3 regions of the Saccharophagus degradans 2-40 genome follow, and region 3 is predicted to be linked to each of the others. Evidence: predicted binding sites of a transcription regulator. Region 3 holds the regulator's gene; each other region holds the start of a gene.

Region 1 (7,996 bases), 2.2 Mb from region 3:
GATACTTCCCACGCTTTAACCGCGGCCATGTAAATGGCGAGTGATACAGTGGCTACAGCCAGTAGGCTTACGCCAATAAAATAGCGACGGTTAAATAACTCTGCATCCATAAACGTTAAAATATTGGCGAGAAATATAAAACCAATTAGCAGTATTACCCCCTTGGTTACGCGCGCCCCAAAAAAGAATACAGCAATTAAGCTAGTGGCCACCGGTAAACCGCCGTTAATAATAACGCTCGCATTGGCGCTTGGTGTAATTATTAAGCCTAGGTAGGCAGGCCAAGCGTAGGGGGCGCCGTAGCTAAGTGCTATAAAACACGCTTTTCGCACCGGAAAAGTTCGCCAGTGATAACTGAGTGCAATAGGCAGGGTAACAAGGCTCGCAACAACAAAGCGCATCCAGGTTATGTCTAGCGGCGAAAGCGTGGTGGTTAGCCCTTGGCGTGAAGAGACAATCCAGCCAGACCAAATTAACATCATGGTGAACGCAGCTAATACACCAAGTAGCTTGGTGTGGTTAACCGAAAGGCGGAGTAGTGCTTGACGCATAGGTTGCTCTTAAAGTGAAGTAGGGCTACAGCAGGGGCGCAGTATAAAGCTTTGTGCAGAGGTAAAATAGTTTCTACCGTCAAGTGTAGTTGAGTCAAGGTGTGAAAATATGAAGAACGAAAGAGGTGGGGCATGTGCCGAGGCTTACTGCGGCACATGCTTTTTGATATAGCGTTAATAGGTAATGAAATAAACTGAGATAAACAGCAAAATACGTAAATATTACTCAGAAAATATAGCGGCTAGCTTATCGGGGCTTTCGAGGAAGGTTTCTTGCATAGCCTTAGAGAAGCCGTCGGGGTAAACGTCTTCAATTCTGTCACCGAACGAGTCAAGCACAATATTAGCGATTTCTTCCGGCGAGGGCTTAGGGCCATCGTAACCCGCGGCTAAGCGAGTATCAAAAGGACCTGGGTAGACACCCTGTACAAATACACCGTCTGCAGCAAGCTCTGCGCGCAAGCCTTGAGTTAAAAAGCGCAAAGCAGATTTAGATGCAGAGTAAGTGCCCATAGCTTTAAAGTTACTGAGTGCTGCAATAGAAGAAATATTGATAACCCCAGCTTGTTTGGACGCTTTAATTAGAGGAAGTAAGTTGGTAAGTAAATTGAGTACAGAAATATAGTGTACATCCATTTCTTGTTTTGCTGTCTCTAGTGCACCTTCTGTAGTGTAACCACAAGCAGATGCGATACCGGCGTTATTGATGACTACGTCGAGTTCATCAATGCTATTCGTAAATGCAGTGATGTTTTCTTGATTGGTTACATCGAGTACTACGGGAGTAACATTGGCTAGATTAAGTGCGTTTAGCTCATCTACACCAGCTTGAGTGCGGCAACCGGCGTATAGTCGCTTGGTTTGGCGAGCGGCTAGGGTTTTAACAAACCCTAAACCAAGGCCTCGTGATGCGCCTGTAACCAAAATAGTGGATTGAGTAAAATCGAAAGATGCCATGGGTGTTTCCTATTTGTTGCGAGTTAATTTATATCTAACGTGTAATTAAGCGCTCAATTTGTCGCTCTTAATGGTTCAAAGTAAAAGTGTTTAATAAATAAGCTGCTCTTTTTGTAAAGGGGAGCGCTAATAGTTGTATTTACGCTCACACCTTATCGCTTTTTTGTCCATATGCCATCCTATAACTTATTACAGCTATTCACTTGAAAGCTTGGTTTGCACACTGTGCATTCATGGATGTTCTAAGCATCTTGTTTGTAACTGTCGTCCTAGGATTTAAAAATGTTCGAAATGATAAACCCGCCAACTCGCCATAACCCCAGCGGGTATACCCACGGCGTGATCGTGCCAGAAGGAAAGCGCATGATGTTTATATCTGGTCAGTTGTCTGGCAACGTGCACGGCGTATTGGAAAGCGATGATCTTGTTAATCAGTTTTCATCTTGCCTAGATAATGTGCTTAAGGTTGTTGAGGCAGCAGGAGGGGGAGCAAAGAATATTGCAAAAATGAAAGTATTTATAACTGATTTCCCAGAGTATCATCGACGCAAAACTGAAATAGCTGTTGCGTGGCACGCTCGCTTCGGTGAAGGGTTTCCCTCCATGACTATTATTGATGTGAAGCAATTGTTTGATTCAAAGGGCAAGGTGGAAATAGAAGCTGTCGCCTTTGTTGACTAGCAGTATACCGCGACAAGCAATGCTGTAATCTACATACGAAGTAGCTAAGTAATTACTCCTCTTCTTTTCAAATTACTCTCTTCAATATTCTATTTTGGTTTTTCTGTGCGCTTGTTAAGCGCACTATTTATCCCCTAGTAGTTGATGGCGTAGTATTCTTTAAGTTGTTCGCCACGTCATTTTCTTCTGTTGTTTTTACCAATTTTAATCTCCTGTGCATACATAGTGTTATCCATGTTTAATTGAGGTAATGTTTTTCAATTTATTCACGTTTTTGTGATATATAGTTACCCTTTCCCATATACATATTTATCTCAAGTAGGTATAAATGGCGCCTGCTTTTAATTGGTAGATGCAAATATTTAATTTGACAATTAAAAGTATGCTTAAAGAGAATTTGTAATAAAAGTGCATTATTAAACTTGAAGTTTATTAGTAGTACTTAATTATTAGATTCTTTCCATCAGTAAAGCGGGTGGTAAAAATGCTAAATATAATGTTGCCGTCTTATTTAATTTAACGAACTTCTAATGGAATGGAAAAATGGAGCAATTAGATTACGCAGAGTTGTGTTCTGCATTATGTGAAGCAACCGATGAGGAAACGCTAAAGGAACTATGCCTTAAGTTTTGTGAGTTGGTGGGGTTTGAGTTCTATATTTTTGGCATTATTTCTAGTGCCTCTTCGCTTAGTAGCCCTACAATATCTACAATAAGTAACTATCCAGATGAATGGTTTAAAAACTATTTTGAAGAGGGAATGCAGCGGCACGATCCTGTAGTGCGCTACTGCATGCAAAATACATCTGCAATTCGCTGGCGCCAATTAATGGATCTAGAGCACTATGTAGATGCAATAGGCGAAAAAATAATGATTCGCGCTTCAGAATCCGGTTTGTGTGACGGGTTATCTATTCCCATAAAAGCCCCTAGTGGCGAGATAGCTATATTTAGCTTGGCCAGCAATCGCGAAGAGGGCTTGAATCAACGCATTAACGCGTGTTTACCTTTTGCACAATCATTCGGAACGCAAGTGTTTGAATGTTACTCTGCTTTAATGTTAAAGCTTGCGCAAAATAAGCAAACCCACCTTACTGCTCGCGAGAAAGAAAGTTTGTTTTGGGCCTGTGAAGGTAAAACCACATGGGAGATATCCAAAATACTTGATGTAAGTGAGCGCACCGTTATTTTTCATCTCTCTAGTGCTACGTCAAAGCTTGGGGCGGTTAATCGTCAGCATGCGGTTGCTAAGGCAATTCTTAGTGGTTTAATTAAGCCCACTCTGTAAGGGGCTGGTTGATTGGCGCCTGCCTAGTGTCATGCGACAGCAGGGGCCAGTGATATCTGTTTTAAGTACCTGCCAATGTTGCAAATCTAGTTCATTGTTTAGAGTAACCTTGCTGGCTGTTTGAGGTTCGCCCTGAGTATTGGTTATCAAGTGATGAACTATCTCGTCGGCCAGATTAAGTTTTGTTAGGTGTGCTAAGTCAGCCATGTCGCAAATGGTTAACGTGTGCAAATAGCGATTTATTTTGCAGTAGCGCAGTACATTAAAAAAGCTTGCTAAGTTATCAATGCAGATATATTCGATTAACTCGCCGCAATTATTTTTCGCCGGCAGTAAATCTATAAGTTCGTATTGAGACTGTGAGTAAAGCACTGCTCGATACTGTAAAGTTCTGCAAATTATTTCGGGTACTACACCGTATTCTTTCTGCGTGTCCACCAGCGCGATACTGTTTCCGCTTACACTGGCGCTGCTAATGCACGTGTTCCAGGGGGTGGGTTTGCTTAATATGTGAGCTATGTTTCTGCTGTGAGAGTAGGTTTGCGGGCGAGCCAAGCTAATAACTTTCTCTTCATTTCTTCCTTCCCACTGCTGCCAATGTTGGTTTTTTAATGGTGCAGGTAGGGATGCCTTAATAATGCATTTGTCTAATGCGGTAGCATCTAAATTTAATATTAAGCTGTTTATATCAATAATTGCGGGGTGTGGCTCGGCAGAAAGGTAGAGCTTAGTGGCACTGTGCGCATGCTTTTGCAGTGCGACTTGCAATGTGCTGGTATCACCGCCTGCTATTTGCGCACCGCAGTGCAAAATCTCTGCATCACTCGCTAACCCCCACGTTATGGCCGTGTCGTTAGAAATGGTAGCGCCATGGTTTTCGGCAGCGGTTTCTAATGTTTTAAAGTCTTCAGGTGTCATGGTTAGCTCTACGCAGCAGTAAGTGCAGGCAGCCCGGTGGTTCGGTGGGAATGCCTGTTAATAAGGGAGTGGCAATGAGAATCAAGGTTATGCCAATAGCCTAATACGCACTACCTGTAATATCTTACAGTGCGCGATATTTTCATGTAAGTTATTGATAATTAAAGAATAAAAGTTATCTGTTCTATGTGACAGCTAACCCTGCGCTACACCAAAAAATATAGTTTTCGTCAACTTAACTCAAGTGGACGAAAAAAATGAAACAAGTAGTGTTTGCGCAAGAAAACGTTAATAACCAATCAATAGTCAACGATATCTTCCGTATTAGGCATGAAACTTTTATTGAGCGCCTAGGATGGGATATAACTTCTACAGATGGCAAAGAACGCGATCGCTTTGACGATTTGGGCCCTTATCATATAGCCGTTAAACCCCAAGATGGTGGTGTAGTTGGCTGTTGGCGAGCTTTACCAACCAAGGGTGACTACATGCTTAAATCCGTTTTTCAGGAACTGCTACAAGGTGAAGATGTACCCGAGCAAGAGGATGTATGGGAGATAAGTCGATTCGCGGTGCGTAAAGGTCAAGGTGCGAGTAGCGCTTACATGAGTGATATTACAATGGATCTATTTGATACCTTTATTCAGTTTGCAAAAATGAAAGGTATTAAAAAATACGTTACAGTTACAACCCTCGCCTGTGAGCGTATTCTTAAGCGCGGTGGTATGGCAGTTCGCCGTATGGGAGAGGGTAAAGTAATGCAGGTTGGCGTTGAGCGTACAGTTGCGTTATGGATAGATATTGAAGCGAGTGAGCGCATGTATCAATGCTAGGAGTGCAATTGAATTTAGAGAATGGAATTTTACAGGTAATTAACGATAAAAGTTGCGGGCTAGGTCGTGCCATTTTAGCCTGGGCTTTATTTGATAAAAATAATACTTTGCTTGTAAAAGACAGTTACATCTTGGGTAAGCAAAAAGAAACCCTGCTTAAAGCACTAGATAGTTATGGTGCAGTGGCTCAGACGCTTTTTATAAGTGTAGAGCCCGCTGCGTCATTTATAGATGTGCAAAAACTTACCGCTGTATTAGATTCCATTCAATTGCAAAAAATAGTCATAGGCTGTGGTTTTAGTGCTGTTCACCAATGTAACCAGTGGTCGGCATGGCTAGCTAAGCAAACCTGCAGCGTTGAATACCTAGAGCAATCTACCGTAAGTGCACGCATTTCTCGCGGCGCGGTACAGGCGCACATATTGAATCGTCCGTGGGTTACCTGTGTAAGTGCGGCAAATTTAAATGGTGGGCGCGCTGGTCTTGCGCAAATAGAAACCGATATAGGCTTTAAAAGCTATTTAAAACAATTGCTAACAGTAAATGCTGCCGTGTGGTGCAGTACAGGCGCAGCGGACTTACCCACTTTTATTGAGAGTATGGGCTCAACAGCTTTGGGTGACGTAGAAATACATGCAGGTGAGATTAAAAATTTACAGCACAGGTTTAGCCAATTAGTAAAAACGTCTGCCTGTAGTGTGTGTATTTTTTGCGATATGACAGAATTAAATTGCTTGATGCAAGCTGGGCTAGTGGATGAGATTGTTCATCATGTAGTAAGTGGGTGCCCCAGTGAGCAGTCGCTAGAGATAGGCGAACCACTAAAAAGTGGTGAACTAGATTTCAGCAACTGGAAGCTTGTTTCCAGTGCGCCGCTAGGTAATGGCAGTCGCGTTGTGTTAATTAATAATACTTCCGACAGCACGGTTACTGGTGCAATGTAGTAGAAGTATTAAACTTGCGCGGTATAGCTTTGCGCCTTCTCACCCATCTTTTGCCCATCTTTGTCTTCATATTAATCAGCTATTTGCTGGTTGATTTCTCTTCTTTGCGGGAATAAAAGTTATACCCAACTAGCCCAAGGGTACATAGTGTAATGGCTATCCACTGGCCGCTGGTAGGTTGTTCGTTAATGGAGATAAAAGCTAGCAGTGCGGTGGTGGTGGGTACAAATGCCATAAATAAGCTGGCAGATAGTGCGCCAATACATTTTATTGCATAAGAAAATAAAAATAATGCGGCTACGCTAACTATTACCCCTTGATAGACTATGTGAAATAGTAAATCGGTAGTGGGAATAGTGTGTAGTGCGCTAAGCCCATCAGAAAAAACAAACCAAAAAGGTGTAACACACAATGCGTTAATAATAGGTACCCATACCATTATTTCATGCATAGAAATATTCCATGCTTTTACGGCCACCATATAAGTAGCTAAAACGAGCGTAGCACTAAGTAAAAAGCCAATACCTGTTAGGTACTTTACGCTAAATTGTGCACCGCTACTGGCAATAATAATATTGGATATACATGCAATGGCTACCAGTGCGAGCAATGGTTTTGTCATTTTTCCACTAAGAAAAAAATAGCCTAGTAAGCTGGTAACCACCGGTAATAAGCCATTAATAAGCACGCTAGCATTTGCCGATGGTGTAAATTGCAAGCCGAGGTAGGCAAACAGCACATAGGGAAACCCACACCCAAAAGCTACAACTAGGGCCTTGCCAAGCGGTAGATGCCGCCAGTTGTATTTTATGGCTAGTGGTAATGTGACGAGTGCGGCAGTGGTAAAGCGCAGCCAGGTTAGATCGATTGCTGCAATATTGCTATTGAGCCCCCAGCGGGACGAAACTATCCAGCCAGACCAAATGGCGACGACTGCGCAGGCAGCGGCAATGCCCAGCAAGCGTTGTTTATCGCTGGGCAATACTGTTAAAGCTTTCATTAAAAAACCTGATAATTATTTGCGCGTATTTTAAAGGGTATTGCCAATTATTGAGAGCATTATTTCTTCGCTTCCGCCTGCCAGTGCAAGCCCCATTGCTTCTGTTGTAAAGCGAATTGCTGGGGTGCCGCGTAAATAACCCTGCGCGCCGCTGTAGTCTGCTAGGGTGTTACTAGCGGATTTTAGCAAGCTGCTGCCCATATATTTTAGCGCGGCAGAATCCTTTGCGCTAAGTTCGCCTTCTTCAAATGCATTAACACAAGTTTCAAAATAGGCTTCAAAAGCCATTAGTTGCATTTTTAACCTCGCGACATTATCGGCTTGCAATGCGCATTGTGGGGAATTGCGAGTGTGCAGTATTAATTCTTCAATTAAATAAGTGCTTATGCCTAGCATGCGTGCACTTACAAATAGCCGCTCGGTTTCTAAGTGCTTCATTAATAACATAAGTCCTGCGCCAAATGGCCCAACGAGGTTGTCGAGGGGAATAACGGCATCTTTTGCGCTTATTCCTCCTAGGCAGCCGTGATAGGCCAATGTGGGCACTGCTTGCTCGCGGGTAATGCCGGCCGTTTCAATGGGCACTAGAAATAAAGAATAGCTAAATGGGCTGCGGCTGGGGTTGGTGCGTGCAAGTACAAGGGCTGCGTCGGCAAAAGGCAAGTTGGTAATACCGCGTTTTACCCCGTTTAGTATCCAGCCCTCTTCACTTTTATTGGCGGTAAATTGAATGCCCTGTAAATCGCTTCCGGCATCTGGTTCTGTCATCGCGAGAGAAAAAATAGCGTCACCGGTTAATGCTTTTGGCAACCATTTATCAATTAG
Region 2 (7,996 bases), 670 kb from region 3:
CTGGCAATGCTTTTAACACACACTAAAGCCGGTCTAGTATTTGGTGTTGTTATTCCCAGCGTCACAATTATTTATGCCTTGTTAGTGTTAATCGCACCTTCTCGTTACCCTTACTTATTTTGGTTCGCTTGTGGCACGGTTGGGTCGTATATCTGGCTTCAGAGCGCTAATAATTTATGCAATTATCTCGTTTTGTATACTTATTCGTTCTTTTCAACAGAAACTGATCAAGTGCTAAGCTTTATAAGACCAATAGATCTTGAGCTTATCGCTTTATCCTTGGTTGTGGTTAGCCCACAGATCGTTAGTATCGTAGTTCTACGGTTTTTGCAGGCTCACAGCCTAACAAAAAAAGCCAGCAGGACGCCGCAAGCGGCGCCGCTGCTTTAGGCGTTATAGCTCTGCCGGGCTCTCAGAAAATACCATCAGGAGAATTAGACATGACTGAGAACGATGAAGGAATGTTTTCACCTGCCGATTACGCACAGGCGCACTTTGAGCTTAATGGCGCGGAGATGGATGAAAGCACCAAAAGCTTGTTTAAAGAGTATCAGTGGTCTCACGGCGACTTCCATGTTACCTCCGAGTATGCACCGGAGAACGAGGAAACACGCATCTACTATATCGTCACATTAAATGGCAATGAATTTATGCGTTGCCGTCATGAATCAGCAATTACATCAATATTCGACATTATCGATCAGAATAAATTGCTTTCAGAGCGTTGTGCCGAACTAGAGGCTAAGTTAGGAAAAAATAAAAAAGGGCTGTTGTCTAAATTATTTAGCTAATTTGAATGAGCTATAACAAGTTTGTCAACAGGACATTTTTTGCTACGCTCCGTTTTGCTGTGGCTTCGCCACTTTACCGCAAAACTCCACTACACAAAAAATGCCTGTTACAAAGGCGTTATAGCTATCAATCCATCAAGGAGTCAGATTTATGAAAACCAAACTTATCATTATTCTTATAGTTCTGTTCACGATTTCAGCTTGTACGCAGCTTGGGGGTACAAGATTCAAAAGATCATACGTGTCCATTAAAGACGCCAATGATAAAACTGTGGGAACGCTCTTTGTATGGGAGGCCGATGCATCTGCTGCAGTGTTATTTGAAGACGGCGAAGCTTGTATGCAAACAGCTCTAGCCATTAAAACTGCAAATATACAGGCTGAAGCAAAGCTGTCAGATGCAATCCTAAATTTATCAGAAACCGCTTCAAGTATCGCAGCTCAAGCTGCAACAGATGGTCAAGCCCCCGCAAGTGCAGGAGATCTCGCTAAGGTAACCACAACGATTCAAGAAGCTGCGAGCATGCTTACTACAACCACCGAGCGCACTGCTTTTTTAAATATTGGTATGTTCTACATTTGCCAAATCGCTGCGAACAAGTCTATTAACGAAGCTCAAGCAAACGCTCTTATCAATACACTAGTTACATCGTCAGCAGGCATGCAAAGTTATAACAATGCCAGCAAGCCGGACTCGCAATAAATTGCTCGCCGCTTCTGGCGGCGTTATGAGTAAGCCATGAAACGAGTAGTTTACGGTATCTTGGGACTTTTGAGTGTAGGGTTTATTGCCTTCAACGCATTGTCTCTCTACGTTTTTGGTAAACCCGAGACTAATATACGTGTTCAGTCTTCAGACGGAGAATGGGCCGATGGCGAAGTCCTATTTAAAGGAAGAGATTTTGAGGGTTTGGTGTTTACTCATGAGCTATATAAATTGGTTTGCAATGCGCCATCGGCTAAGATTGAACGAACTACACCAAAACCAAAAATGTACGAGCTAGCTCACTGGTTCAACGACTACAGCGAACCGAAGTGGAAAATTCCTTTTCAAGAAGTCCACCCTAATTTGGTTGGTAAGCCTATTTATCCAATTGTGGGTGTTGAGCATTGTATGAATAAAGGCACGCATAAAGAAGTACTATCTAAGGCAGGAGATAATGCTAAAAAGTTCATTGCAGAACTTGAGAAAAACTCATAACAAGGCCCACCAGGCTCAGCCGCGTAGCGGCTTGGACCTCCGTTGCGGTGCTTGTTTTGCGGTTTACGCTACGCTACCGCAAAACATTCACCTCCACTGCGGCCCCTGTGGGCGGCGTTAGCCATTAAAGGTCAGGTTCATATTTATGGAAAAAAAGTATCAAGTGTTCGTTAGTTCAACCTATGAGGATCTGGAAATAATCAAGACAGGCAGTAATTAAAGAAATCTTAACTACTGCCTTATTTTTTATTCCTATTAGTTTGATTTTTATTTTTGTTGGAAAATGAAATGTCCAATACGCCTAAATATTGGCATTTTATATCGTTTTCACAAATTTAAGGCGAGCGAAACTCTTGAAGTGTTGCTGTAGTGTTAGGGTTGGATTATAAAAACAAGCTTCTAGCTAAGCTGATCCCCGGTGGCTTTTTATAGCCAAGGTTTTCAGCAGCTAACCGAATAGCATTCTCAGAACCTGCAAAAGTCGAAACCCGTTTTTCAAATTGCGTAGTTAAAATTAACCATTCAGCAGGCGCTATACCTAGCCGTGTAAGTATCGGCGGTAGGTGCCGGCTAATGCTACCGCGTTTATCCGAGCGTACCGCACGCCCAGTCCAATCTACTAGTTCTAAATAATCGTCTAGTTTAAAAGGTAGGCCGTCTGGCATTGGTTGGCGTGGGTTGCCCACAAAGGGGTAGAGGGTTTTGGGTTGGTTTTGGTTCGAACCTAATTGGTCTACTCGAAGTTTAATGAAGTGTGTATGGACTTTTCTGGCGTATCGGCCATTTTGGCTCGCACTGGATTTAAGTCTACGTATGCCATGCACGCGGCAAGTGCTTTTTCATCTAACAGTGCTTGCGAGCTAAAGCGTGATTCCCAAAAACTGCCAGTGCAATTATCTTCTGCGTTTGCCATGCGGGCAATGGGTTCATTTAGGGCGCGCATAAACCAGCTAATATCAAATAGCTGTTCGCGCCACAGCTCAGTTTTTATGGCTACTGCGTCTAGCTCTACGTCAGTTAAATTTTCATTTCTTTCGTACTTTTGGGTAAGTAGTGTGCCTTTATATATGCGGTGCCATCTGGCGCATACTTCTTTAGCGGTAAGTGCTAGCGCTTTTTGTTGGTTGATATGAAGTACAAGGTGCAAGTGATTAGACATTACCGCATAGGCACAAACATCTATACAAAAGACTTTCGCTAGTAGGTGAATTCTATCTTCCACCCATTGGCGGCGGTGTTCGTAATCTGTGTTTGTGAAGGCGTCGTAACCACATAAAAATGCACGGCGCACGCAGCGTGAAGTGCAGTGATAATATGGTGTGGCATCTAAAGAAACCTGCATTTTTCTGGGCTTGGGCATATCTAACCTCCTGTTGGATATACAGTGGTTTATGCAAGTGTGCTGGATGCGTGTCAATTATTTCGGTGGCTGTCTTAGTTTGGGGCTTTGGTCTTAGTTTGGGGCTATATCGAATATGGATTGGCGTATTGGGCAAACTATATTCGTCAACCAATCTGGCAGCTGGTTGCCAGAAAAGGTGCCGTCTAAGCAACTCCAATCTGTGTATTTAGAAGATAACGAATTTCGTTCACCAGCGTACTATACAGTTACCGAGACCAGTGCAACTGATATAAAGGCGTACTGGAGCCGCAGCAATTATATGGAGAAATATAGCGCCTATGAAGCCAGTCTTATGCAGGATAACGGCAAGATAGCATTGCCTGACAATCTACAGCCGCCCAAGGAAGGCGACATTTTAATGATGCTGTTACGCGAAGTGGCCTTTAATTTCAATGCAGACATACAGTACGGAGCAAGTCGGTATGCTAGCCCGTATTTTGGTGGCCATATAGTGTCTCGCATTGATGATATCTCTAATGTTGTATGCCACGGCGGCGGTCGCCAATTCAATTGCAGTTTTGATCTAGAGGGTGTTATCTATTATAGCGGCCAAGGCGGCGCGCTATTAGTGCGTGAAGTTATCAAATTAAAAACAGGGTCCGCTGAAGAGAAGGTAAGTGAACATGTGCAGCGAACACTGGTAATGACTGAGGCTGGATGGCGCTCACCAGATGAAGAAGCGCAGATAAAAAGCTATCAGCGTGAAATGATGAAAAGTGTAGCGAAAGGTTTCGAAAACGGGGCTTGCGCCGTTGAGAATCTAGGTCCAGATTATTTGGTTTCTGCGGGGTGCCAATAATTAAAGAGCGCCTTGTTGAATAGTTCAACTAAGAAGAAAGTATATGCGCTTGTTTTGTCGTTTCTTGCGTATGAGGCTGACGGGAAGCTTAGAATTATGAATGCGAGCAATTCTAAGCTAATTGAATATTATTCTTCTAGAGGCAGATTTTCATATAGGAAGGGCCAGCAGGGCAATCCTCGTTATTTCGTGAAAAGTATATGAACCCAGACGAATAACCAAGGGGAATTGAAGAGCAATTGAAATGCATATAACAAAAGGACAGCCAGCAACGTCCGTAGTTCAGCAATTGCGATGTATATGGACGCTGTTGTTGCGAGTGCTACATCTCTTACTGAGTGTATTGTTAGTTTGCAGCTGGTAATATATGATTTGTATATAAATTGTATATCGAGGGCTTGTTATGGGAATTGTTAAGATTGATGACGAACTACACGGGGAAATTAGAAAGGCGAGCTCTGTTATGGTTCGCTCTATAAATGCTCAAGCGGAGTATTGGATAAAGGTGGGAATGCTCGCAGAAGCGAACCCTGGAATGTCTTTTTCTGACATCATGCGCGACCAAATGGCGCTGGCCGAAGTTGATATTAGGAAGGTTGTAAGTGGCTAGGTTATCGCTGAAAAATGCCGAAGAGCTAAGTGTAATGCGGGAGTCTGGTCGGCTTCTGGCTACTGTTTTTGATTACCTTGATGGCTTCATCGAGGTTGGGGTTTCAACCATGGAGATCAATGACTTAGCGGAAAAGTATATCACTGACAAGTTGCATGCTCGCCCAGCCAGTAAAGGCCAGTATGGGTATCAGTATGCTCTGAATAGTTCCTTAAATCGTGTTGTATGCCACGGAGTACCTTCAGACACTCAGAAGTTGAAGTCAGGTGATATTGTCAATATTGATATCACGCTGGAGCAGGGTGGGTTTATCGCTGACTCCAGTAAAATGTACATGGTTGGTGATGTGACGCCCGCGGCTAGGTGTTTAGTGAATAAAACTTATGAGGCCATGTGGGAAGGGATACGGAAAGTGAGACCGGGTGCGTCCCTTGGGGATATAGGTCATGCCATACAGAGCCATGCGCAGAAACATGGCTATTCTGTTGTTCGCGAATATTGTGGGCATGGAATAGGGCGAGAAATGCATGAGGAGCCACAGGTGCTTCATTATGGACAGGCTGGTAAGGGGTTGGTTCTTCAAGAGGGTATGGTGTTTACCATCGAGCCTATGATTAATCAGGGAAAGGCTAAGGTTAAGTTGAAGAAAGATGGGTGGACCGTTGTCACTAGTGATAAGAAATTATCTGCTCAGTGGGAGCATACAATTGCCGTTACCTCTGATGGCTACGAGGTGCTGACGCTTAGAGCCGAGGAGTGCGAATAAAGATCAAGTCGAGACACAGATGAACGCTCCCGTTTCGTCAAGCAATACTTGACCAGCTACTTATCGATTAGAGCTACTTATTTATATTAGGCATCACTAGTAAGCCACTTATATTTAAGCAGGCGGTTACACTGAAGGGGCAAATTCAAGACAGGCGATAGTTAAAGAAATGTCCACTACTGCCTGTTTTTTTACTCCTATTAGTTTTATTTTTGTTGAAAAGTGAAGTGTTCAATATCCAAAAATAATGGCATTTTTGTTTTTTATCAAATTTAAGGCGAGCGAGATCTGCTTTTGTGAGGGCATCGTAACCACACGAAATGCACGGCGCACGCAGCGTGAGGTGCAGTGATATTATGGCGTGGCGTCTAAAGAAACCTGCATTTTTTTGGGCTTGGGCATATTTAACCTCCTGTTGAGTATACAGTGGTTGATAAAGTTTTCGTGGATGCGTGTAAATTATTTCATGCTAAAACATAGCAAGGCTATATATGGCGAATCACCCGGCGACGCTGTACCGGTGGTGTATGGGGCATAACAACGGCGCAGCGGTTCTTCGCGAAAAATCGGCAATGATTCTTGCCTTTATCGAGAAGAACCTACCTGACTCCAAGTCCCTAGAGTGGCCCTGCAGCCATATTTCAAGCGTTAGCTCTGTGGTTTAATCAGGAACTTCTTTCCGGTCGCCTGTTTACCGTAAACCGAGATTGCATCCAATTGTAATGCACCGACTAGGGATACTTCGTGATTGTAGTGACTGGCGAACGTGGTCTTTATTTCGGCGGCTATACGTTTGCGCATGGCGTTGCTGGTTTCCTTGCCCAGTTTTCCTAATGCATTAAACAATAAAAAGCCGTTCACACCCCAGGCAAAACCAAAATTGCGGTTCAGTGTGATTGGGCCACGATCAAGGCCGCCATAGATATACACCTGCTTATAGATGTCAGATCCATACACGCTGTATTCAGTCATGTTGCGAGAGACCGCGACTTCCATGCAGGTGAGAATATCGCTAGTCAATTTACCGCCACCGATAGGGTCGAAGGCGATGGTAGCGCCGGTTTCAATAAGGGCTTCGGTCAGGTCTGCCATAAAGCTGTCGCTACTGGAGTTGACCACGTATTTGGCACCCATATCGCGCAGCAAAGTTTCTTGTTCCGGCTTACGGACGATATTGACTAGGTCGATGCCGTCTGCGATACAAATGCGGTTCAGCATTTGTCCGAGGTTGGAGGCGGCGGCAGCGTGAACGATAGCTTTGTGACCTTCAGCTCGCATGGTTTCTACCATGGTTAATGCAGTCAGTGGATTAACAAAGCTTGAAGCGCCTTCGGCCGCAGTCGTACCCGGCTCCAGTTCGAGACAGCTTTGAACATTGGTACAGAGATATTTGCGGTAGCTACCACCGCCAATGACCGCAACGGTTTTGCCCAACAGGCTTTGCGCAGCGGCTGATGAGCCTGCAGCAACGACTGTACCGGCGCCTTCGTTGCCGACGGGTATTGGCTTGCCAACCCGCTTTTTAACAGCGCTCATGTACTTGGCTGGGACATCGGCACTGATGACTGGGCGATCGGCGCTACCGGATTGGCTGGCAGTCGTCATATCGGCCGCGCTGAACATCACGCCCAGGTCAGACGGGTTGATAGGGGCAGCTTCGATGCGGATGACGACTTGGTTTTCGCCTGGCTGCGGGATCTCGATCTCGCGCAGGGCCAGTTCCAGTTTGTTGTCTTCGCTAATAGTTGAAGTAAGTTCGATGTTGGTATCTGACACTTTTTTGCTCCTGCAAAAGTTAAGTGGTGTAATGTAAATCAAATTGTAATTCAAAGTGTAATTCAAGACGGGCTTTGGTGTATGGTTTTATAAAACTTGAAACGTTAGGTTCTCTTGGTTGACATTGGTTATTTGATTTACATCACAGGTAAAATCTACACCCTGTTTTCACGGTGAATCGAGACATTAACTAAAAATTTGTGCGATTGCCTATTTTTTAGTTCTCCCTCACTTGGTTTAAGATTTATTGGTAAGGCGACAGGCGGAGTAAGGTGTCTGCCTGCCTTAGTGCCCTCTTTGCGATAGGGGGCAGCGAATTTGGCGGCGATAATGCCTGGCCGAGATTCCGGCGTTCTCGGTGCTAATAATGGGCGCCACTTCCGGCTTTCATACCAATCAGGCAGCGAGGGCATTTGGTAATGAAAGCAAGAGGCTTGTCGCGATTAACCGTTGTACGTAGTACGATTTTCTCCGCTTGGTTTATACCTAAACACTGAAATGGGCTTTCGCCAAATCAATACTCAGTAATGTAATATTTATCTCGACTCCTGCTGCTGTTAAGAGTTTGTTGGCGTACTTCGCTTTGGCACTCTGCGATGCCGTTTGGGTGGTGGAGCACATAACATCCGTTAGTATGGAAAGAAAAATATG
Region 3 (7,996 bases):
CCTAAAAACAGAGAAACGCGAGCGCCACTAGTAAAAGAGCTGTTGCCACACAAAGACGAAATAGACCCCAAGTACGACTTTTTGATGAAGGCACCACTGCAGGATAATAACGGCTTGGATACTATTGTTCGCTACAGCCGTAAAACCAAAGAGCAGTATGTGCAAACCGAAGTAGACGGTAAGGCCACAGGCTGGAAAGCGTTTTACGAGGGTGGTAAATGGGTGATTAGCGATGAGCAAAAACCTAAAAAACCCGCTAAAAAAGCAGCTACAAAAACGAAAGCTAAGCCGAAAGCAAAAGCCAAGGCTAAAAAAGACGAATAGCCGGTAATATTGTAATTGTGTGTTAAAACTATCCCTCAAAGAGCAATCTTTGGGGGATAGTTGCATTGGGGCAAAACAAAGTTTGGAGCAGTGAATGAGTAAAGCATTAAAACTGGCGAGCATGGTAAATCAGCAGCTCGCATTTGCTAAATCTCTGTGGCAGCAAGCAGAGAGTTTGGGCGCGGGTTTTAACGCGCACGCGTGTAAGCAGGCCGGTATCATGCAGTTGTGTACAGGGCTGTGCTTGTATGCAAAAGAGATTGGTTTAGTTGAGGATGAAACGCTGCCTGTGAGTGTAAACGCTATATTGGCTAAGCTATTGGCAATGGGAGATGGCGTAGGGGCAGACTTTAGGTATGAGCAGTTGCGCGATTTGGCGCGCGATGATTCTTCTTGGTTAGCCCATATTGCTGCAATAGAGCCTAGCTTATTTGAACCCAAGCCTGTTCCGGCTCCTGCGGATGAAAATATCATTGCGGTATCTTTGGGCGCGCAGCGCGAAACGCATTGGTTGAATGTTGAATTAGCTATATTGCAGGGTATACGTGACCAATGTGCAGGGTTAATTCGTGATCAGCGTGAAGTTTCATCGGAATACTAGTATTTTGTTACTTGCTTTGCTTTGTTTAGGCGTTTGCGATGGTAATTTGAGATTTAGCCGTGAATGGGCAGATAAATAAAGCCTACTTTGGTAGAATAGCCATCCAAACACATGAATTGAGTTGTGCCGACATTCTATGTCTACGTTATATGAAATTGTTGAAATGCCAAACGGCGAAATTGCGTTAAAGCGAGCTGATGAGGTGGATGAAGAGTCTGGCTTAGAGCCGCTTGTGTCTATCCGGTTCTCGGAAGAGTCTCTTTATTTTTTAAACGAAGCAAAATTAGAAGTAGCAAAAGCCATGATTGAAGCTGGCTTGCAGGCGGCGGGTGATTTAACCGACCCTCAGCTCGTAGAGGAAGAAGCCGCTACTGCCATTCTGGAAGGTGAGCCTACTCTTCATTGATGTCATTAATATCATAGATATCATTAGCGTTATTGATGTCGTTAATGCCACCTAAGTTGTGGTGCCATAAATGACATGGTGTAATTAGCCGCTAATCACTAGTTTCTCTTCAAGGTTACGAGCTAAATTTTCAAATATATGCGCTGCTAGTTCTTATATGTTTTCTTTGGGCTTGCTCTTTTAAGGTAAAGTTTAAGCTAAGCCTTACGCCTTAAAAGTGTTGTGTGGCGCTGCAGTGTTTCATTAATTAGTGTGAATTACTGTGCTTGCCTGTTGCGTAATAAAAGCCCGCGAGTATTGCCTTGAATAGCTGCGCTTTCTAATTGCCTGCAGTCTTGATCTGTTAAATCGTGGGCGGTGCACACTACTGTATGGCTGCAACCATTAGCCAGGGCATCCCAAAGTAGGGCGCCAGTTTTACCTATTGTTTTGCTTGGGTGAATAAGGCGTAACCTAGAAAGATTAAAGCCGTATTCTTGCAAAAGCGTTTTACTAATACCGGTGGGCGCAATCCAAGTTAGCCAGCGGTCGTTACACTTGTTGGTTAAGTGCGCAAGCATTGGCAAAAGTATTGCCGATTGATCGTCGCCAAATTCAGACAAAATAATCTCGGTAATACCAGCGTTACTTGGTTTGGTTTCGGGTAGAGCTGCGAGTAAAGAAAGTTGTGCGGCCATAATTATAACTCTCGACGAATAATGCCTACGCTTAGGCCTTCAATAGAAAAGTTTGCATCCCGTAAATCCACTTCAATAATATTGAAGTCTGGGTTTTCAGGAAGTAATTGGATGGTTGCGTTGTTGCGTTCGCGCTTAAAGCGTTTAACCGTAACTTCATCTTCTATACGGGCTACCACAATATCGCCATTCTTTACTTGTGTTGTGCTGTGCACAGCAAGTAAGTCGCCATCTAAAATACCCGCATCGCGCATACTCATACCCTGTACTTTTAAAAGGTAGTTTGCTTGAGGGTAGAAAAAGTCGGGGGGGACGTCGCAGTAATCTTCAATATTCTGCTCTGCCAAAATTGGGTTACCTGCCGCCACTCGGCCAATTAATGGAATGCCTTGAATGGTTTCTGGTAAGCGAATACCGCGCGATGCACCTGGTACCATTTCAATAGCGCCTTTGCGGGCTAAGGCTTTAAGGTGTTCTTCGGCCGCATTAGCAGAGCGAAAGCCGAGTTGATTGGCTATTTCTGCCCGAGTAGGTGGGTAACCGGTGTCTTCTATGTGACTTTTTATTAGGTCTAGTACTTCCTGTTGACGCGTTGTCAATTTGTACATGGTTCCCCCTAGGGTAAATGCGATTGGATGAATATACAGTACTTGTGATTATATACAGTAAATTCGGTTTGGCAACCCTCAATCGCAATTCCTATTTTGGGGGCTACATATCGTCGAACCCCACAAAGCCATCCGGCTCTATTAGTTCAATGGGGTTCATGTAGTCGTTGTTTTCAAAATCGGAGGTGTCTGACCAGAAGTCTTCAGAGTCTAACCCGTAGGCGCCGGCTTCATCGGTGGGAGCTTGCGCTTGGATAATTCTCATTTGGCCCCACGACTCAATATCAAATTCATCAATATCGCCATCTTGGTATTGTACTTCTATGGTGCCGCTCTTTTCGTCTATAGCGACGACTTCGAACAATTGGGCGTTGGTGAGGTCTTCGTACCAGCTGTTTATAGGTGGGTAGTATGAGGCCATTGTCGATCTCCGACTTGATTGCGTTTAGTGTGCGTGCTCCTTGATAGAGTTACTTTGGTAAGATTGTGCTGTCATCCTGCTTTAAAGTTATCACCGGTCGGGCGACTTTGCGAACAGTGAATGGCGGTGTATAAAGCGCGCTAACAAAATAGGGTGGTGCCAAATCTCATATGGGTTATTAGCTTTTACTACTAAGCGATTGTTATGTTTAAAAAAGTACGGCTGCTGGTGTGCGGCAGGGGTAGCGGCCATGTAACGGTCTGGGAATATCACCGTAGGGGCTGATAAAAAAATGATCTAAAGCTAGAGGTTCTGGGAGGCATTTAGTTAAAAATACCGGTTTATGTTCGTTAGGCGCCTAAACGATTATAAACCCTGTAATTTGAAGGGCTTTTCTTGACATGATCCGAGGTTAAACCGTATGGTTTGCGCCGATTAAAACGATAACATTCAGGGCGGTTTTTATGGCGCAAAACGAGACGGTTGATCGTATTTTGAACGCCGCTACGATTTTATTTGCCGAACGAGGCTTCGCGGAGACTTCCCTGCGTACGATTACTGGCATGGCAGACGTAAATTTGGCGTCGGTAAATTACCATTTCGGGTCTAAAAAGGAGCTTATTCAAGCGGTTTTTACTCGGTTTATGACTCCGTTTTGTAAAGAACTAGACCGCAGGCTGGATGACTATGAGCATGCTGGGCAGCAGTCGCCCAACCCAGATGTGTTGCTACGGCATCTGTTTGCCGCCTTCAAGGCGGTAACCGAAGAGATTAACGAGCCACCGCAGCGCTTTATGAAACTGCTTGGTTTGGCTTATTCCCAATCGCAAGAGCATTTAAGGCTAAGTATTATTGAGCAATTTGGCGGTACCTATACGCGTTTTACCCACGCGTTAAAAGGCTCCTTGCCCGAAATGTCGAATGTTACTTTTTATTGGCGTTTGTATTTTATGCTTGGTGCTGCGGTTTTTACGCTTTCTAGTTACGATTCTATTCGCGGCATTTTAAATGCTGACTACCACGAAGATACCGCTCTCGATGCGGCCATAGAGCTAATGATTCCATCATTAGTGGGGATGCTAAATGTTGGAGACTAACAATCAATTGCTTGGTCCAGTTATTGCGGATATTGCCGGTCAAACTCTTTCCGATGAAGATATAGCGCTAATAAAGAACCCGCTAATTGGCGGGTTAATACTGTTTACCCGTAACTATTCAACCCCTTCACAGCTTGACGCGCTAGTTAAGCAAATTCGCAGTGTACGGGCAGATATAATTCTTGCTGTTGACCACGAGGGTGGCAGGGTGCAGCGCTTTCGGGAAGGCTTTACCCGCATTCCAGCTATGCAAGTATTTGCCAGCGCTTATAAAGCTCGTGCCGAGTTAACCCTTGCGCTTGCCTGTAATACCGGCTGGTTAATGGCTAGTGAACTTCGCGCTTACGACATAGATATTAGCTTTGCACCAGTATTGGATGTGGATGATAGTTTTAGCAGCATTATTGGCGATAGAGCTTTTTCTTCAGACCCCAAAGCTGTTACTGCGCTAGCGGGTGCATTTATAGACGGTATGCAACAAGCAGGTATGGCTTGTACCGGTAAGCATTTTCCTGGGCATGGCAGTGTGCGTGCCGATAGCCATTTAGAGCTGCCAGTGGATTATCGCTCGCTCGAAGCTATAGAGCAGCTCGATTTAATGCCTTTTGCTAAGTTGCAAAGTAAGCTTGATGCTGTAATGCCTGCCCATATATTGTTCCCAGAGGTTGACGATCAGCCCGTTGGCTTTTCTTCTGTTTGGCTGCAAAAAATATTGCGCGATAAAATGGCCTACGACGGTGTAATTTTTAGTGATGATTTGACGATGGAAGGTGCCGCCGTGGCGGGTAGCTTCGGGGAGCGAGCCATAAAAGCAATGAGCGCTGGCTGCGACACATTATTGGTTTGCAACAATCGCGAGGCCACCCTTGAGGTTATTCAGACATTGGCAGATAACGGCAACTATTCTACCTCTATTCGATTGACCAGAATGCGGGGGAAAGCAGGGGCGCAACCTATTTATGATTTACACAATAATAAACGCTGGCAAGAAACCAAAGAAGCATTACTAGCACTTGCTTAATCAGAGGTTCCTTAATTTAAAGTTGAGGCAAATGAATTTAATTGATGGAGTAAATAGTGGACGCTTTTAAATCTACGCTGCAAGAGTGGTTAGGGGAGCTAGCAGGCAAAGAAAACCTTTGGATTGCAGAGGTTTTTATTGTTGTGTTTTGCACCCTTATTGTTGCGCTAGTAGTAAGTACCTTTTTAAACAAGCTCAAGAAAAAGTCGCTGTTAACCAAAACCCTTTGGGATGATGCGTTTTTTCATTCTTTGGCAGCGCCAGCAAAATGGTTTGTATGGGTACTTGGCTTAACAACTGCAGCAACAATTGCCTCAAAGCACTCCGAGTCGGCCATTTTAGAGGCCATTGCCACGGTTCGCCACGTAGGCTATATCGTAATTGTTACTTGGTTTGTAACGGGGTTTATCTCCAAAGCAGAAAAAAACTTAATTGACCCTGAATACAGTCGTCAGCCTATGGATAGAACCACGGCTATGGCGCTGGGTAAATTATTGCGTATATCGGTAATTATTACCGCGATGTTGGTGGCGTTGCAGTCGCTGGGCTACAGTATTTCGGGCGTGTTAGCCTTTGGTGGCATTGGCGGTATAGCGGTAGGTTTTGCGGCGAAAGACCTACTTGCCAACTTTTTTGGCGGGTTAATGGTGTACTTAGATCGACCATTTGCTGTTGGCGATTGGATTCGTTCGCCAGATAAAAATATAGAAGGCGTAGTAGAAGATATAGGTTGGCGTCAAACGCGTATTCGTACTTTCGATAAGCGCCCACTGTACGTACCCAATGCAACCTTTACTCAAATTTCAGTAGAAAATCCATCGCGTATGCAGCACAGGCGCATCTACGAAACCGTGGGTATTCGCTACGACGACGCCACTAAAATGGCGGGTATTGTGGCTGATGTAAAAGCGATGCTGGTAGAGCATGAGGCGATTGATCACAATAATACGCTTATTGTTAATTTCAACGGTTTTGCTTCTTCATCGCTGGATTTTTTCATCTATTGTTTTACGCACACAACAGATTGGATTGAATTTCACGAAATTAAACAAGACGTGCTGTTGAAAGTGCTAAAAATTATTGAAAAGCATGAGGCTGAATGTGCATTCCCAACCTCAACGCTACATGTTCCCGATGGAATACAATTAATGCAGGCGGAAAACTAAACGCGAATGGATGTATCTAATTTCGAAAATGCCATTAAAACGGCAACATGTTTATACACACTAGAGCAAGTTGAAGCTTCCATAGCAAAAATAGGCGATTCTCTAAACAATGAATTTGCCGATTATATAAGTGAGAGTGGCGTACCAGCTAAAGATATGGCGCTACTTACTATTATGAATGGTGCTATGGTTTTTGCGGGCAAGTTGTTACCGAAACTTAAGTTCTCTATAGAAGTCGATTACATTCACGCTACACGCTACGGCAATGGTACCCAAGGCGGTGCCTTAGCTTTACTTGCTGAGCCTAAAATAGAGTTGCAAGGCAAAACAGTTTTGCTAGTAGATGATATTTTTGATGATGGCATTACCATCGATAGAGTAAAGCAGTATTGTTTAGACCGTGGCGCAGAATCTGTACGAACCGTGGTGCTCGCCTACAAAGATAAAACGCGAGAAGGTTTGGCTCAATTGGTATCACCCCCCGATTTTGTTGGTTTTAATGTGCCAGATAAATATGTATTTGGTATGGGGATGGATGCCGAAGGCCTGCTGCGTAATGCGCCCGGTATTTATTATTTTTAGTGGTTAAACACAGGGGGCTAAATGCCAAATAAAATAGCAGTTATTGGCGGGTCTGGGTTTTACACTATGGCGTCTGCCAACAACGCCAAAGCTTTAAACCCAGTTAATACCCCTTATGGGTCTGTGGGTGGCTTAATTGAATACTCAATGGGCGGGCATAATATTGTATTTTTAGCTCGTCACGGCGGTGAGCATAAATTACCGCCGCACAAAATAAATTATCGGGCCAATATTTACGCGCTTAAAGAGTTAGGTGTCTCTCATATTATTGCAGCTAATGCTGTAGGCGGCATTGGTGAAAGGTGTGGGCCGGGTGTACTTGTTATTCCCGATCAGCTAATTGATTACACCTTTGGGCGCGAAGGTACATTCTTTGATAGTTTCGAAGATGGTATGAGCCATATCGATTTTACTTACCCATTTGAAGGGCGTGTGCGCAACGCGTTAATTCAAGCGAGTGCCGCATTTGAAAAAGAATTTGGCAGCGATAAAGTTGTGCGCAACGGCGTTTATGCGTGTATGCAAGGGCCGCGTTTAGAGACGGCAGCTGAAATAAAAAAATTAAAAAACGATGGCGCCTCACTAGTTGGAATGACCGCAATGCCAGAGGCGGCGCTTGCTAGAGAGCTCGGCATCGATTACGCTTCGATCTGTTTGGTGGTTAATTGGGCGGCCGGTTTGTCGGCTGGTTTAATAACCCTAGAGGCAATAAATGCAGAGTTAGAAGGCTGTGTAGGAAAAGCCGAATACCTAATCGGTCAAAGTGTGAACTATTTCTAGCAACGTATTTCGGAATTATCATATTGTCCATAACACTTGGTAATAGTTTTATTACCTTAAAATAAAAATAATGCGTACAACGTCGTACAAAGAGGTATGTTAATGTCAGATAGAACGAAAGGAACAGTTAAGTGGTTTAATAATGCGCGCGGTTATGGGTTTATTACTGCTGGCGCCACGGAAGAAAAAGAAGGTGATGATATTTTTGTACATTACCGCAGTATTCGAGGTGAAGGATACAAATCACTCAATGAAGGTCAGGCTGTAGAGTTTTCGTTACAGCAGGGCGATAAAGGGTTTCACGCTGACGATG

The links. Region 3 encodes LexA, which represses DNA repair genes until DNA is damaged. Its sites were predicted from a motif close to ACTGTNTNTANANACAGT; they were not measured.
Region 1: the regulator LexA is predicted to act here: its motif matches at 4,508-4,525, upstream of SDE_RS18290 (acyl-homoserine-lactone synthase).
Region 2: the regulator LexA is predicted to act here: its motif matches at 4,527-4,544, upstream of SDE_RS12135 (ParD-like family protein).

The regions. Positions count from the first base shown of each region.
Region 1 is NC_007912.1:4,451,153-4,459,148, reverse strand. It holds gene SDE_RS18315 (DMT family transporter) at 1-551, opposite strand, end outside; gene SDE_RS18310 (SDR family oxidoreductase) at 774-1,508, opposite strand; gene SDE_RS18305 (RidA family protein) at 1,791-2,189, shown strand; gene SDE_RS18300 (LuxR family transcriptional regulator) at 2,733-3,476, shown strand; gene SDE_RS18295 (hypothetical protein) at 3,456-4,394, opposite strand; gene SDE_RS18290 (acyl-homoserine-lactone synthase) at 4,652-5,227, shown strand; gene SDE_RS18285 (hypothetical protein) at 5,236-6,171, shown strand; gene SDE_RS18280 (DMT family transporter) at 6,251-7,171, opposite strand; gene SDE_RS18275 (acyl-CoA dehydrogenase family protein) at 7,202-7,996, opposite strand, start outside.
Region 2 is NC_007912.1:2,946,569-2,954,564, reverse strand. It holds gene SDE_RS12160 (hypothetical protein) at 441-791, shown strand; gene SDE_RS12155 (hypothetical protein) at 943-1,494, shown strand; gene SDE_RS12150 (hypothetical protein) at 1,531-1,992, shown strand; partial or broken gene SDE_RS12145 (transposase) at 2,376-3,352, opposite strand; gene SDE_RS12140 (hypothetical protein) at 3,468-4,193, shown strand; gene SDE_RS12135 (ParD-like family protein) at 4,597-4,803, shown strand; gene map (type I methionyl aminopeptidase) at 4,796-5,569, shown strand; gene SDE_RS12125 (zinc-binding dehydrogenase) at 6,218-7,345, opposite strand; gene SDE_RS12120 (GNAT family N-acetyltransferase) at 7,994-7,996, shown strand, end outside.
Region 3 is NC_007912.1:2,277,257-2,285,252, forward strand. It holds gene topA (type I DNA topoisomerase) at 1-324, shown strand, start outside; gene SDE_RS09330 (DUF6586 family protein) at 419-925, shown strand; gene SDE_RS09335 (hypothetical protein) at 1,062-1,331, shown strand; gene SDE_RS09340 (cell division inhibitor SulA) at 1,589-2,008, opposite strand; gene lexA (transcriptional repressor LexA) at 2,011-2,616, opposite strand; gene SDE_RS09350 (DUF6763 family protein) at 2,720-3,037, opposite strand; gene SDE_RS09355 (TetR/AcrR family transcriptional regulator) at 3,502-4,134, shown strand; gene nagZ (beta-N-acetylhexosaminidase) at 4,121-5,155, shown strand; gene SDE_RS09365 (mechanosensitive ion channel family protein) at 5,212-6,321, shown strand; gene SDE_RS09370 (hypoxanthine-guanine phosphoribosyltransferase) at 6,328-6,903, shown strand; gene SDE_RS09375 (S-methyl-5'-thioinosine phosphorylase) at 6,925-7,683, shown strand; gene SDE_RS09380 (cold-shock protein) at 7,786-7,996, shown strand, end outside.